2 linked regions of the Aquibium oceanicum genome follow. The protein of the gene in region 2 binds, or shares a complex with, the protein of the main gene of each other region. Links are inferred from orthologs where the notes say so. Each region holds a gene or a part of one and is shown on either strand. Other genes may lie near its edges.

Region 1 (5,315 bases), 3.3 Mb from region 2 along the record:
AGGGATCGACGCGGGCGCCGACGACTACGTCGCCAAACCCTTCCACATCGAGGAAGTGCTGGCGCGTGTGCGCGCCCTGATTCGCCGGGCGGCGGGGCACGCCTCGTCCGAACTGGTCTGCGGCCCGCTGCGGGTCGACACCAAGGCGTCCAAGGCCGATGTCGGCGGAATGCCGCTGAAGCTGACCTCTCACGAGTTCCGGCTGCTCGCCTATCTCATGCATCACATGGGGGAGGTCGTGTCGCGCACCGAACTGGTCGAGCACCTCTATGACCAGGATTTCGACCGCGATTCCAACACGGTCGAGGTGTTCGTCGGGCGCTTGCGCAAGAAGATGGGCCTGGACCTGATCGAGACGGTGCGCGGCATGGGGTACCGGATGCGAGAGCCGCAGGAGTGAGCACCCAGGCGCCGCACCAGGCGCGGCCCGCCAGGCGCAACGCGCTGAGGATCGGGCTTCGCTCGCTGTCCTTCCGCGTCGTCACCTTTTCCACGGTTTGGGCGGTCGTCGCCCTCGTGGTGATCGCCACGCTGATTTCCGCGCTCTATCGCGTCTCGGCCGAACGCAGCTTCCGCAGCCTGCTCGTAGCGCATCTCTACAGTCTCGTCGCGGCGGTGAGCGTTTCCGACGAGGGCGAGTTGCAAGGGACGCCGGCGCTTTACGACGTCAAGTTCTCACAGCCCGGTTCCGGCTGGTACTGGGCCGTGGAGCCGGTCTCGCCGGGCCTCGCCGGCGGCATCCGCTCCTCCTCCATGTCCGATCCGATTCCCGCGCCGTCGGAAGCCGAGGTGCCGTTCGACAGCCAGTTCCAGCGCATTTACGAGACCGTCGGCCTGTCTGGCGAACGAATCGACGTGGTTGAGAACGACTTCATCCTGGACTCCGACAACCGGATCGCCCGGTTCCGCGTGATGGGGAACAGGAGCGAGCTGGAACTGGACATCGCCGACTTCTCACAACAGCTCTACACCTATCTGACGCTGTTTGGCGTCGGCATGATCGCAATCAACGCCATCGTGATTCTTTTGGGACTGCGTCCTTTGGATCAGGTGCGCAACGCGCTGGCCGAGGTGCGGGAAGGAACTGCCAAGAAACTCGACGGCAGGTTTCCCTCCGAGATCGAACCGCTCGCCAGCGAGACGAACGCGCTGATCGAGAACAACCGTCGAATCGTCGAACGGTCGCGCACGCAGGTCGGCAATCTCGCCCATTCCCTGAAGACGCCGGTGGCCGTACTCCTCAACGAGGGACGCGCGATGGGCGGTGAGAAGGGGAGGCTCATCGTCGAGCAGGCGGCCGCGCTTCAGCAGCAGGTGGAGCACTACCTTCAGCGCGCGCGCATCGCCGCCCAGCGCGACAGTGTCGTCTTCCGCACGCCGCTCAAGGAGCCGCTGGAACGGCTGTTGCGGGTGTTCCGCAAGCTCGACCCGAAGGTCGACATTGCCTTCGAAGGCCCGGAGCGCGAACTCGTCTTCGCCGGGGAGCGGGAGGATCTCGAGGAGATTACCGGCAATCTCCTGGAAAATGCTGTCAAATGGGCGCGGTCCGCTGTGCGCGTGCGGCTGGCGGAGGAGGCGGGACGTATCCTGCTGACGATCGAGGACGATGGGCCGGGCATTCCCGAGGAACAGGCGCGCGAGGCGCTGAAGCGCGGCACGCGGCTCGACGAGACCAAGCCCGGGACCGGTCTCGGGCTGGCGATCGTTCACGATCTCGTGCGCGAATACAGCGGCGAACTGGCGCTCGATCGGTCGGAACTCGGGGGGTTGAAAGCCGCGATTCGCCTGCCGTCTGCGGGATGACGTTCGACGTTACCGGCCCTCGCAAGGCAGTGGCGGCTCCAATGAGAAACGAAGGGCTCGGGTTTCCGGCGAGCCCAATTTCGGTCATAGATCGACGTTACCGCCCCGATGCTTCGGTCGCAGTCACGCAAGGGAACAATCGAGCGATGCCCACAGCCGCGAAAGCAATGACGCTTTTGGCAGCCTGCCTTTCGCTTGGCGCGTGCACGACCACGTCGCTGACGAGCGGCGTGACCGCCCCGACGACGAAGGATTCCATCATCGCCCAGATGAACGGCGGCCTGATAGGCGGCGAACTGGGCAGCAAACTGCCTGAGCGTGAGCGCCGTAAGGCGCTGGAAGCGGAGTATCGCGCACTCGAATACACGCCGGCGCGAATGCCGGTGACCTGGAACACCGAGGACGGCCGGCTTTCAGGCTCGGTTGTGGCTGCCCAGCCCTATCGGGTCGGCTCCCAGGACTGTCGCCAGTACAGCCATACGATCACCGATGGCGGCCGCGAGTCGGAGGCGCGCGGCACGGCCTGCCGCAACCCCGACGGCAGCTGGACGCCGCTCACCTGAATGATGGGTCCGCCAGCCAGTCCGCTGCCGCCAAATAGCCGCACGCAAGGGCGATTGGAATGCCCTCCAACCATCGCTATTTGAGGTCGCATGGTTTTCTGGATCGTGCTCGGACTGCTGACGGTGATCGCCAGCCTCGCCGTGATCCTGCCGCTCGCCGGCAGGCGCGAGGAGGCCGCGCCCGGTTCCGTGCATGACATCGAGGTCTACCGGGACCAGCTGGCCGAAGTGGAGCGGGATGCGGAGCGCGGTCTGATCGGCAGGCATGAAGCCGAGCAGGCGCGAGCCGAGATCGGCCGGCGGATCCTGAAACTCGACAGCACGGAGAAGAGCGAAGGCGGGAAGCGCCGGGGCGAGACGGCCGTCGCGCGTGGGCTCGCGATGGCAGGCGTGCTGGCGGTGCCGCTGGTGAGCTGGGGGGTGTACAGTTCGATCGGATCGCCGGAGCTTCCGGGTCAGCCGCTCGCAGAGCGGCTGGCGAAGAACCCGGGCGAGAGCAGCATCGACGAACTCGTGGCGCGGGCGGAGGCGCATCTTCGCGCCAATCCGCAGGACGGGCGCGGCTGGGACGTGCTGGCGCCGATCTATGCCAGGCTCGAACGGCCGACCGAGGCGGCGACCGCCTATCGCAACGCCATCCGCCTTATTGGGCCGACCGCGGCGCGCGAGACTGGTCTCGGCGAGGCCCTGATGATGTCGGCCGGCGGCGTGGTGCGTGCCGACGCCGTCGACGCCTTCCGGCGGGCGCTGGAAATCGACCCGCAGGATCCGAAGGCACGGTTCTATCTCGCCACCGCCATGGCGCAGGAAGGCAGGATGTCGGAAGCCGCCGATGCTCTGCGCGCGATGCTTGCCGACCTGCCGCAGAACGCGCCCTGGCGCGAGGTCGTGGAGCAGTCCATCGCACGGGCCGAGGAAGAGGCATCCCGCAGGGGCACGGCTCCTCCCGGCCCGACCCGCGAAGACTTCGAGGCGGCGGGCGAGATGAGCGCCGACGATCGCAGCGCTATGATCGAGATCATGGTTGCTCAGCTTGATGAGAGGCTAAGGGAGAACCCGGACGACCGGGAAGGCTGGCAACGCCTGGTGCGCTCCTACATGGTGCTCGGCAAGGCGGACGAGGCACGCGACGCCCTCACGCGCGGCGTCGCCGCGCTCGGCGAGGACAGCGCCGCGGCGCGAGAACTCGTGGCCTTCGCGGCGGAACAGGGCGTGAGGGGCGTGGAAGAACGATGACGCGGAAGCAGAAACGGCTGTCGATCATACTGGGCGCGCTGGCCTTTGTCGGCACCGCGACCGGGCTGACATTCTATGCGCTCGGGCAGAAGACCTCCTACTTCTACATGCCGGCCGACCTCACGACCGCGAGCATCGCACCGGGACAGCGCATCCGGCTGGGCGGGCTGGTGGAGGACGGTTCGATCGTGCGCGGCCAGGGCACGCGTGTCTCGTTCGGCGTCTCCGACGGTGGCGGCAAGGTCGAAGTCGTCTATGATGGGCTCCTGCCAGACCTGTTCCGCGAGGGGCAGGGCGTGGTGACGGAAGGCACGTTCGGCGCCGACGGAACCTTCGTCGCGGACAGCGTGCTCGCCAAGCACGACGAGAACTACATGCCCAAGGAAGTCGCCGACAGCCTGAAGGCGCAGGGCGTCTGGCAGGAAAACTGAGGGAGGCCGCAGGCATTGGTCGAAACCGGACATTTCGCGCTCGTCCTGGCGTTCGCGCTGGCGCTGGTCCAGTTCTTTCTGCCGCTTGTCGGATCGCGCACGGGTGATGCGCGCCTGATGGCGACCGCCGGGCCGGTCGCGGTGACCGGTTTTGCCATGACCGCGATATCCTTCGCGGCGCTGACCTCCGCCTATGTGCTGTCGGACTTCTCGGTCCTCAACGTCTTCGAGAATTCGCATTCGCAGAAGCCGCTGCTCTACAAATTCTCGGGCACCTGGGGAAACCACGAGGGCTCGATGCTGCTGTGGGTGCTGATCCTGACCTTCTTCGGTGCCCTGGTGGCGGCATTCGGCCGCAACCTGCCGGCGACGCTGCGCGCCAACGTGCTGTCGATCCAGGGACTGATCGGCTCGGCCTTCTTCCTGTTCATCCTCGCCACGTCCAACCCCTTCGCCCGGCTCAATCCCGCGCCGATCGAGGGTCAGGACCTTAACCCGGTGCTCCAGGACGTCGGCCTGGCCATCCATCCGCCGCTGCTTTACCTCGGCTACGTCGGCTTCTCCGTCTGCTTCTCCTTCGCGGTGGCGGCGTTGATCGAGGGGCGCATCGACGCCGCCTGGGCGCGCTGGGTACGGCCGTGGACGCTGGCCGCCTGGGTGTTCCTCACCGGCGGCATCGCGATGGGCTCCTTCTGGGCCTATTACGAGCTCGGCTGGGGCGGGTTCTGGTTCTGGGACCCGGTGGAGAACGCCTCCTTCATGCCGTGGCTCGCGGGAACCGCGCTGCTCCATTCCGCGATCGTCATGGAGAAGCGCTCGGCCTTGAAGATCTGGACGATCCTCCTGGCCATCCTCACCTTCTCGCTGTCGCTGCTCGGCACCTTCCTCGTCCGGTCCGGCGTGCTCACCTCTGTGCACGCGTTTGCGACCGATCCCACCCGCGGCGTCTTCATCCTCGCCATCCTCACGCTCTTCATCGGCGGTGCGCTGGCGCTGTTCGCCTGGCGGGCGCAATCGCTGGCGCCGGGTGGCATCTTCCATCCGATCTCGCGCGAAGGCGCTCTGGTGCTCAACAACCTTTTCCTGAGCACCGCGGTCGCCACCGTACTCGTCGGCACGCTCTATCCGCTGGCGCTCGAGGCCGTGACGGGAGAGAAGATCTCGGTCGGCGCGCCCTTCTTCGACCTGACCTTCGGGCCGCTGATGGTGCCGCTGCTCATCGCCGTGCCTTTCGGTCCGCTGCTCGCCTGGAAGCGCGCGGATCTCTGGGCTGCTTCGCAAC
Region 2 (7,844 bases):
CGCCAACGCCGTGGTCGGTGAGGTACTGCCCCGCCGGGGAAGCGGCCTTGATCGAACCCGCCGGCGAGATGTGATCGGTGGTGATCTTGTCGCCGAACAGGCCAAGGATGCGCGCGCCCTGGATCTTGCCTATGTCGCCCGCCTTCTTCGGCATGCCGGCGAAGTAGGGCGGGTTCTGGACGTAGGTGGAATCATCGTCCCAGGCATAAGTCTCCCCGGCCGGGATCTGCACCGCCTGCCAGTTCTCGTCGCCGGTGAACACCTCGGCGTACTTCTGCTCGAACAGATCGCGCGTGACGTGCTTCTGGATGAACTCCTGGATCTCCTGGTTGGAGGGCCAGATGTCCTTCAGGAACACGTCCTTGCCGTCCCTGTCCTGCCCGATCGGTTCCTTGGTCAGGTCCTTGGTGACCGTACCGGCGAGGGCATAGGCGACGACCAGCGGCGGCGAGGCGAGATAGTTGGCCTGCACGTCGGGCGAGATGCGGCCTTCGAAGTTGCGGTTGCCGGACAGAACGCCCGCCGCGATCAGGCCCTTGTCGTTGATGGTCTTGGACACCGCCGGCGGCAGCGGGCCGGAATTGCCGATGCAGGTCGTGCAACCGAAGCCGACGAGATTGAAGCCGATCTGGTCGAGCTCCTTCTGCAGGCCGGCCTTCTCGAGATACTCGGCGACCACTTGGCTACCCGGCGCCAGCGAGGTCTTCACCCACGGCTTCTGCTTGAGGCCGAGACGGTTGGCGTTGCGGGCCAGAAGGCCGGCACCGATGAGCACCGACGGGTTGGACGTGTTGGTGCAGGACGTGATGGCCGCAATCGCCACGTCGCCATGGCCGAGGTCGAAATCCTCGCCTTCCACCTTCCAGCGCTTGTCGGCCTCGGAAGCGTCCTTCTTGTATTCCTTGACCAGTGCCTCCTCGAAGCCGGCGGCAATGCCCGGAAGCGGGATGCGCCCCTCGGGACGCTTCGGTCCGGCCATCGAGGGCACCACGTCGCCGAGATCGAGTTCCAGCGTGTCGGTGAAGACCGGCTCGGATGCACCGGGCTCCCAGAACATGCCCTGCGCCTTGGAGTAGGCCTCGACAAGGGCGATGCGATCCTTTTCGCGGCCGGAAATCGTAAGATACTTCAGTGTCTCCCTGTCGACCGGGAAGAAGCCGCAGGTCGCGCCGTACTCCGGACCCATGTTGCCGATCGTGGCTCGGTCGGCGAGCGTCATCGAGGCGAGCCCTTCGCCGAAGAACTCGACGAACTTGCCCACGACGCCCTTCTTGCGCAGCATCTGCACGACCGTCAGCACGAGATCGGTCGCGGTCACGCCTTCCTTCATCGAGCCGGTGAGCTTGAAGCCGACGACCTCGGGCAGGAGCATCGACACCGGCTGGCCGAGCATGGCCGCTTCCGCCTCGATGCCGCCGACGCCCCAGCCGAGCACGCCGAGGCCGTTGATCATGGTGGTGTGCGAATCGGTGCCGACGCAGGTGTCGGGATAGGCGACCGTCGCGCCGTCCTCGTCCTTCGTCCAGACAGTCTGGCCGAGATATTCGAGGTTCACCTGGTGGCAGATGCCGGTGCCGGGCGGCACGACACGGAAATTCTGGAAGGCCTGCTGGCCCCATTTCAGAAAGCGGTAGCGCTCGCCGTTGCGCTCGTATTCGAGCTCGACATTGCGGGCAAAGGCCATCGGCGTACCGAACTCGTCGACGATCACCGAATGGTCGATGACGAGGTCGACCGGCACCAGCGGGTTGATCTTCTGGGGATCGCCGCCGAGCGCCTTGATGCCGTCGCGCATGGCCGCGAGGTCGACGACGGCGGGAACGCCGGTGAAATCCTGCATCAGCACGCGCGCCGGACGGTAGGCGATCTCGTGTCCCGCCGAGCCCTTGTCGGCCAGCCAGTCCTTCACCGCCTCGATGTCGGCCTTGGTGACCGATCGGCCATCCTCGTTGCGCAGCAGGTTCTCCAGGAGCACCTTCATCGAGAAAGGCAGGCGCGACACGCCGTCGAGCCCGTTCTTCTCGGCCTCCGTCAGGTCGAAGTAGACGTACTCCCTGTCTCCCACCTTGAGGGTGCGGCGGCAATTGAAGCTGTCGAGAGAATTAGACACGTGCGATCCCTAACTGTCTGTTGCCGATTGGAAACGGACGCCAGTGCAAGGTGAGCAAAGGTGCGGGTACGGTCATTTCCGCTATCCGCTCCCGGGTACCGCGCCCCTTGCGGGGAGGTGGCGCCGTTCGGCGTAATTGGCTTCCATGCTGACCGCTGGCACGGTTGCTGATCTCTTAGAGAATTTCTAAAAAGAGTTCCAGTGTCGCGGGCGGGAATAATGCTGCATCGCAATGCGACTTTCAGCGGACGGGAAACGGATTTCGCATGCGTCTCGTGGCGGACGATCTATCGGGCGAACGCGGCGGCAGACGATGCCGATCGTAAGGTATTGCTGGCGATGCGAGATTGACCTCCCGATGCTGACAGAGGACGAGTGGGCGATCATGCAACCAGTGCTCATCCAATCGCTGGAGCAGGTCGCGCGATATCGCCGAGAGAGCGGCTCAGCCTTGCCGGAAGCGCTGGACACACTTGCTGAGGGGGATGAGCGGCTTCCCGCGCTGGCGCTGTTCGAGAAGATGACCGGAATGAACGAAACCAATGTCAATGCAATCTGGCATCACCGCGCCAGCATGTACGGACCCGATTGCACCGAGTGTGGGAAGCCTTTGCGGACACCGAAGGCGCGCCTGTGCGCATACTGCGGCACCGAACGGGTTTGATTTCCATTGATAGGCATCTTGTGTTCTCAGCGGACTGGAGGTGAATTGATGGCTTCTGCATGCGGATGATCGCCAGGGAACTTTCCGGCGAACGGGGCGGCGAACCGGTATTTTCCGGCATCTCCTTCACGCTTGCCGACGGTGAGGGGCTGCTCGTCACGGGACCCAACGGTTCCGGCAAGTCGACGCTGCTTCGTATCGTGGCGGGCCTGCTTCCTTCCTCGGGCGGGACGATGGAGATCGCGGACGCGGACGCCCGGTGGCCCGACATCGCCTCGGCCAGCCACTATCTCGGCCACCAGAACGCGCTGAAGCCGGCGCTCAGCGTGCGCGAGAATCTCGGCTTCTGGCGCGACTACATGGGAGAGCCGCACCTAGCGGTTACCGAAGCGCTCGAGATGGTGGGCCTCGAAGAGATCGGCCACCTGCCGCTCGGCTACCTGTCGACCGGCCAGAAGCGTCGCATCGCGATTGCTCGGCTGCTGGTCAGCTACCGTCCGGTCTGGCTGCTCGACGAGCCGACGGCCGGCCTCGACAGGGCGTCCGAAAAGCAGTTCGCGGACCTGATGCGGACGCATCTCGAGGACGGCGGCATGATCCTCGCCGCCACCCACCTGCCGCTCGGGCTGGAGTGGACGCACGAACTGAGGATGGGGGCCTGAGATGCTGGCCCTCTATGTCCGCGACGTGCGGCTCGGTATCCGCGCCGGCGGCGGGGCGCTGGTTGGCATCCTGTTCTTCCTCGCGGTCGTGGCGGTGATCCCCTTCGGCGTCGGGCCGGACCTGAATCTGCTTGCGCGCATCGGCCCGGCGATCCTGTGGATCGGCGCGCTGCTCGCCAGCCTGCTCGGGCTCGACCGCCTGTTCCAGGCCGACCGCGACGACGGTTCGCTCGATCTCCTGATCATGAGCGGCGGACGGCATCTGCTCGCGCTGGCGGTGCTGGTGAAATGTCTCGCGCACTGGACGGCAAGCGTCCTGCCGCTGGTGATCGCCGCGCCGCTCCTCGGGCTCTTCATGAACATGGACCCGGTCGGCATCGGCGCGGCCACTCTGACGCTGCTCTTCGGCACCCCGGCCATCGCCTTCATCGGCGCGGCCGGGGCCGCGGTCGCGGTCTCCCTGCCGCGCGGCGGGCTGCTGGTTTCGGTGCTGGTGCTGCCGCTGGTCATACCCGTGCTGATCTTCGGCGTGTCGGCGAGCTATGGCGCTGTGACCGAGCCGGACCCGTTCCTGCCGCCGTTCCTGCTGATGGTGGCACTGACCATGTTCTTCGCGGTGCTCGGCCCGCTGGCCGCGGCGGCCGCCCTGCGGTGGTCGGCGGACTGACGCGATGCCGGGCGAGACGGACCTGCAAACGCTTCTCGCCTCGATGCGCCCCCGCCTCGACGACCGGGTGTTCGTCTTCGCCAGCGTGAAACGTGGTCAGCCGCTGCCGCAGGACGCCGGCATCCTCATGCGCTTTTTCGAGCGAGAGGGAACGACCCTCGTCCTGCCGATTGAGGATGCGACCCTCCTCGGCATCGAATGCACGTTCCCCTGCCGGATGATCACGCTCGACATCCACTCCTCGCTGGAGGCGGTCGGGTTCCTCGCCGCGATCCTGCCGCGCCTGGCCGCTGCCGGCATCGGCGTCAATCCGGTCTCGGCCTTCCATCACGACCACCTCTTCGTACCGTCCGACAGGGCCGAGGATGCGCTGGCGATCCTGAAGGACATCGCCTCCGAAGCGCAAGCCGGGTCGATCGGCCGCGGACCCGTCGCATCGAATTGATCGCCGGTTTGACGACGGTCAATTGCGGCTCGTGCCAAGGAATTCTATGAGAAGCCCATGAGCCAGACCACGCTTGCAACCTCACGCTGGACCGATCTGGCGAATCCCACGCGGTTCGTCGCGCTGGCCAATGCCGTCGTGCCCTGGCTCGCGGGCCTTACGGCGATCGTGCTGGCGGTCGGATTGTGGCTCGCGTTTACCGCGCCCGAGGACTACCAGCAGGGCATCACCGTGCGCATCATGTACATCCACGTGCCCTTCGCGTGGCTCGCCATGATGTGCTACTCGATCATGGCGATCTCGGCCATCGGGACGCTGGTCTGGCGCCATCCGCTGGCCGACGTCGCGCTGAAGGCTGCGGCACCCATCGGCGCAGTGTTCACCGCGCTGTCGCTGATCACCGGCTCCATCTGGGGCAAGCCCATGTGGGGCACCTGGTGGGTCTGGGACGCGCGGCTAACCTCCGTGTTCGTGCTCTTCCTGATGTATCTCGGCCTGATCGCGCTCACACGCGCGCTCGACGATCCGAGCCGCTCCGCGCGCGCGGCGGCTATCGTCACGCTGGTCGGCTTCGTCAACATTCCGATCATCAAGTTCTCGGTCGACTGGTGGAACACGCTACACCAGCCGGCCTCGGTGATGCGTCTCGACGGACCGACGATCCATCCGAGCCTGCTCTGGCCGCTGCTTACGATGGCGCTGGGTTTCACGCTGCTCTTCTTCACGCTGCACCTGATGGCGATCCGCACCGAGATCTGGCGCCGTCGGGTGGCCGCCATGCGCCGCGTCAGCGCCCGCCGCGCCGACCGCAAGGCGGACTGACGACGATGACCCATGCGCTCTACGTCGCCGCCGCCTACGGCATTTCGGCGATCGCAATCGTCGCGATGATCGCCGGGGCGCTCCTCGATCAGCGGGCGCGCAAGACCGAACTCGCGGAACTCGAGGCGAGCGGCGTGCGCCGCCGGTCCGAGCGCGCGCGGGAGGACAAAGCTTGAGCGTCGAGGAAAGCCCGCGGAAGTCGCGCAGCTGGATCGTTTTCATTCCGCTGGTGGCCTTCCTCGTCCTGTCGGGCCTGTTCCTGGCACAACTGATGTCGGGCCGGGACACCTCCACCATTCCTTCCGCACTCATCGGCCAAGCCGCGCCGCCGACGGACCTGCCGCCGCTCGAAGGCGCCGGCGTACCGGGATTCACTAATGCCGACCTCGCGAGCGAGGTGACGCTGGTCAACGTCTGGGCTTCGTGGTGCGCACCCTGCCGGCAGGAGCACCCGCTGCTGATGCAGCTGGCAGGGGACGACCGCTTCCGCATCGTCGGGCTGAACTACAAGGACGACCCGGCCAACGCCCGCCGCTTCCTCGGCGAACTCGGCAGCCCCTACGACGCGATCGGGGTGGACGGGAATGGCCGAACGGCGATCAACTGGGGCGTCTACGGCGTACCGGAAACCTTCCTGGTCGGCCGCGATGGCACCATCCTGTGGAAGCATGTCGGCCCGTTCACGGCGGAAAGCGTGGAGAGCGAGCTGATGCCGCAGATCGAGAAGGCGCTGGCGGAGCCAACGCCGGGAGCCTGACATGTCGCGCGCTGAGAGGCTTCTTGCGCTGATCGAGATTCTGCGCCGTCACCGCAACCCGGTCAGCGGATCCGACTTGGCGCGAGAGACCGGCGTGAGTATCAGGACGCTCTATCGCGACATCGAATCCCTGCGCGGGCAGGGAGCCGTTATTGAGGGCGAACCGGGGCTTGGCTATGTGCTCAGACCCGGCTTCGTCCTGCCCCCGCTCATGTTCGGCGACGACGAGATCGAGGCACTATTGCTTGGCACTGCATGGGTTGCCGAGAGAGCTGACGAACGTCTCGGCGCCGCGGCCTCCTGTGCCATGGCCAAGATCGCTAACGTCCTGCCGGAGCGGCTGCGCCACAACATCGACACGTCGAGCTTGATGATTGGACCTGTGGACGAGGCCGTAGTGGACTCGATCGATATGGCTGTGATCCGCCGCGCCATCCGGACGGAACGAAAAGTGGAGATTGCCTACGGCAAGACGGGCGATGCCCATCTCCGTCGCACGATCTGGCCTATCGCCATCGGCTTCTTTGAGCGTGTGCGGGTCGTCGTCGCCTGGTGCGAATTGCGGGAGGCGATCCGGCACTTCCGGGGCGACCGTATCGTCGAGGTTTGCGAAACTGGGATGCGATACCCCCGCCGCAAGCACGACCTGTTGCAGGAGTGGCGGAAACGCGAAGAGCAGAATCCGTCCCACTGAGCGCTACTGCCGAAATCTGGCAGCGCCATGCGCTATCGCTCCTCCGCAACCAACGGAGACTTCCCTCATGTCGACCATTCCTCTCCTCTCCTCTCTCGCCGCGTCGCTCGCCATTGCCGCCGCGCCTGCACTTGCCACCGAACACAAAGAGTCGCGACGCATTCTGTCCGTCATCGAGGCGATGACGACCGCCTTCGCCGCCGGCGACGTCGAAGCTGTGCTCGAGACATATGAGAATGGCGCTGTCGTTGTCGGTGAGCCGGGCAGTCCGTCTTCTGGCGAAACGGCACTACGCGCCCTGTTCGAGGGTTTCCTCGCCGTGGAGCCGAAATTCACCTATCATGGCCATGAAGTCGTCGAGGCCGGCGACATAGCCCTGCATCTCATGCCTTGGGCGATGACAGGAAAAGCTCCTGACGGCACACCGATCGAGGATAGCGGGCTTTCGATCGCCGTCCTACGAAGGCAGGTGAATGGAGGATGGCTGATGGTAATCGACCATCCGTATGGAGACATGCAAATGAAGAGGTAGTCTGCCGAAACGCCATCCTGCTCCGGCGCGGAATCTGGTCGTACCGGCAACCTTCTCGGAACTGTAGGATAACACTTCAAGACAGCGCAACGCGCGAGGATGTCAACGCAGCGCTGGCGATCAAGAGCCTACTCGCTATCTGTCGGTTTCCAAACGCCGGTGAAGACTTGCCTACAGAAAATGAAAATCGTCACCGGCGTCTCCTCTCCTACCACATCGACTTGGCGTAGGCGTCGTCCAGCCACTCATCCGTCTCGCGCGCGGGCTGAGGTAGCGCAAGCTGGTCCTTGAGAATCTGGCCCAGCGTCGGCATCTCGGCGCGCGCCGGCCAGCTTTCCGGCTTCCACAGTTCCGAACGCATGAACGCCTTGGCGCAGTGCATGTAGCAGGCGAGCACCTTCACCACGATCACGGAAGCCGGGAGCCTGCCGTCGACGGCGAGACGGGTGCGCAGGACCTCGTCGGTGGTGATGCGGGCCTGTCCGTTGACG

The links. The genes of interacting proteins can lie anywhere in the genome.
Region 1: the proteins of ccmB (region 2) and ccmE are in contact, whole or in part, in a solved structure (PDB 8CE8), measured with the Escherichia coli proteins. The link is inferred for Aquibium oceanicum from one-to-one orthologs.

The regions. Positions count from the first base shown.
Region 1 is NZ_CP018171.1:1,851,412-1,856,726, forward strand. Bases 2,347-5,315 are described here. They hold ccmE (cytochrome c maturation protein CcmE), read left to right. Parts: upstream 2,347-3,598; coding sequence 3,599-4,033; downstream 4,034-5,315. Other genes in these bases: BSQ44_RS09215 (hypothetical protein), read left to right, coding at 2,347-2,366; ccmI (c-type cytochrome biogenesis protein CcmI), read left to right, coding at 2,457-3,602; BSQ44_RS09230 (heme lyase CcmF/NrfE family subunit), read left to right, coding at 4,049-5,315. In the rest of the region: BSQ44_RS09205 (response regulator transcription factor), read left to right, coding at 1-400; BSQ44_RS09210 (ATP-binding protein), read left to right, coding at 397-1,803; more of BSQ44_RS09215, read left to right, coding at 1,971-2,346. UniProt on the Escherichia coli protein: Heme chaperone required for the biogenesis of c-type cytochromes. Transiently binds heme delivered by CcmC and transfers the heme to apo-cytochromes in a process facilitated by CcmF and CcmH.
Region 2 is NZ_CP018171.1:5,148,320-5,156,163, forward strand. What follows is about bases 2,526-5,270. They hold ccmB (heme exporter protein CcmB), read left to right. Parts: upstream 2,526-3,437; coding sequence 3,438-4,103; downstream 4,104-5,270. Other genes in these bases: BSQ44_RS25240 (zinc-ribbon domain-containing protein), read left to right, coding at 2,526-2,774; ccmA (heme ABC exporter ATP-binding protein CcmA), read left to right, coding at 2,834-3,436; BSQ44_RS25255 (ACT domain-containing protein), read left to right, coding at 4,108-4,548; BSQ44_RS25260 (heme ABC transporter permease), read left to right, coding at 4,606-5,270. Outside these bases: aconitate hydratase AcnA, read right to left, coding at 1-2,110; more of BSQ44_RS25240, read left to right, coding at 2,469-2,525; more of BSQ44_RS25260, read left to right, coding at 5,271-5,370; heme exporter protein CcmD, read left to right, coding at 5,376-5,546; BSQ44_RS25270 (DsbE family thiol:disulfide interchange protein), read left to right, coding at 5,543-6,127; BSQ44_RS25275 (helix-turn-helix transcriptional regulator), read left to right, coding at 6,129-6,821; BSQ44_RS25280 (YybH family protein), read left to right, coding at 6,889-7,353; BSQ44_RS25285 (pyridoxamine 5'-phosphate oxidase family protein), read right to left, coding at 7,562-7,844. UniProt on the Escherichia coli protein: Required for the export of heme to the periplasm for the biogenesis of c-type cytochromes.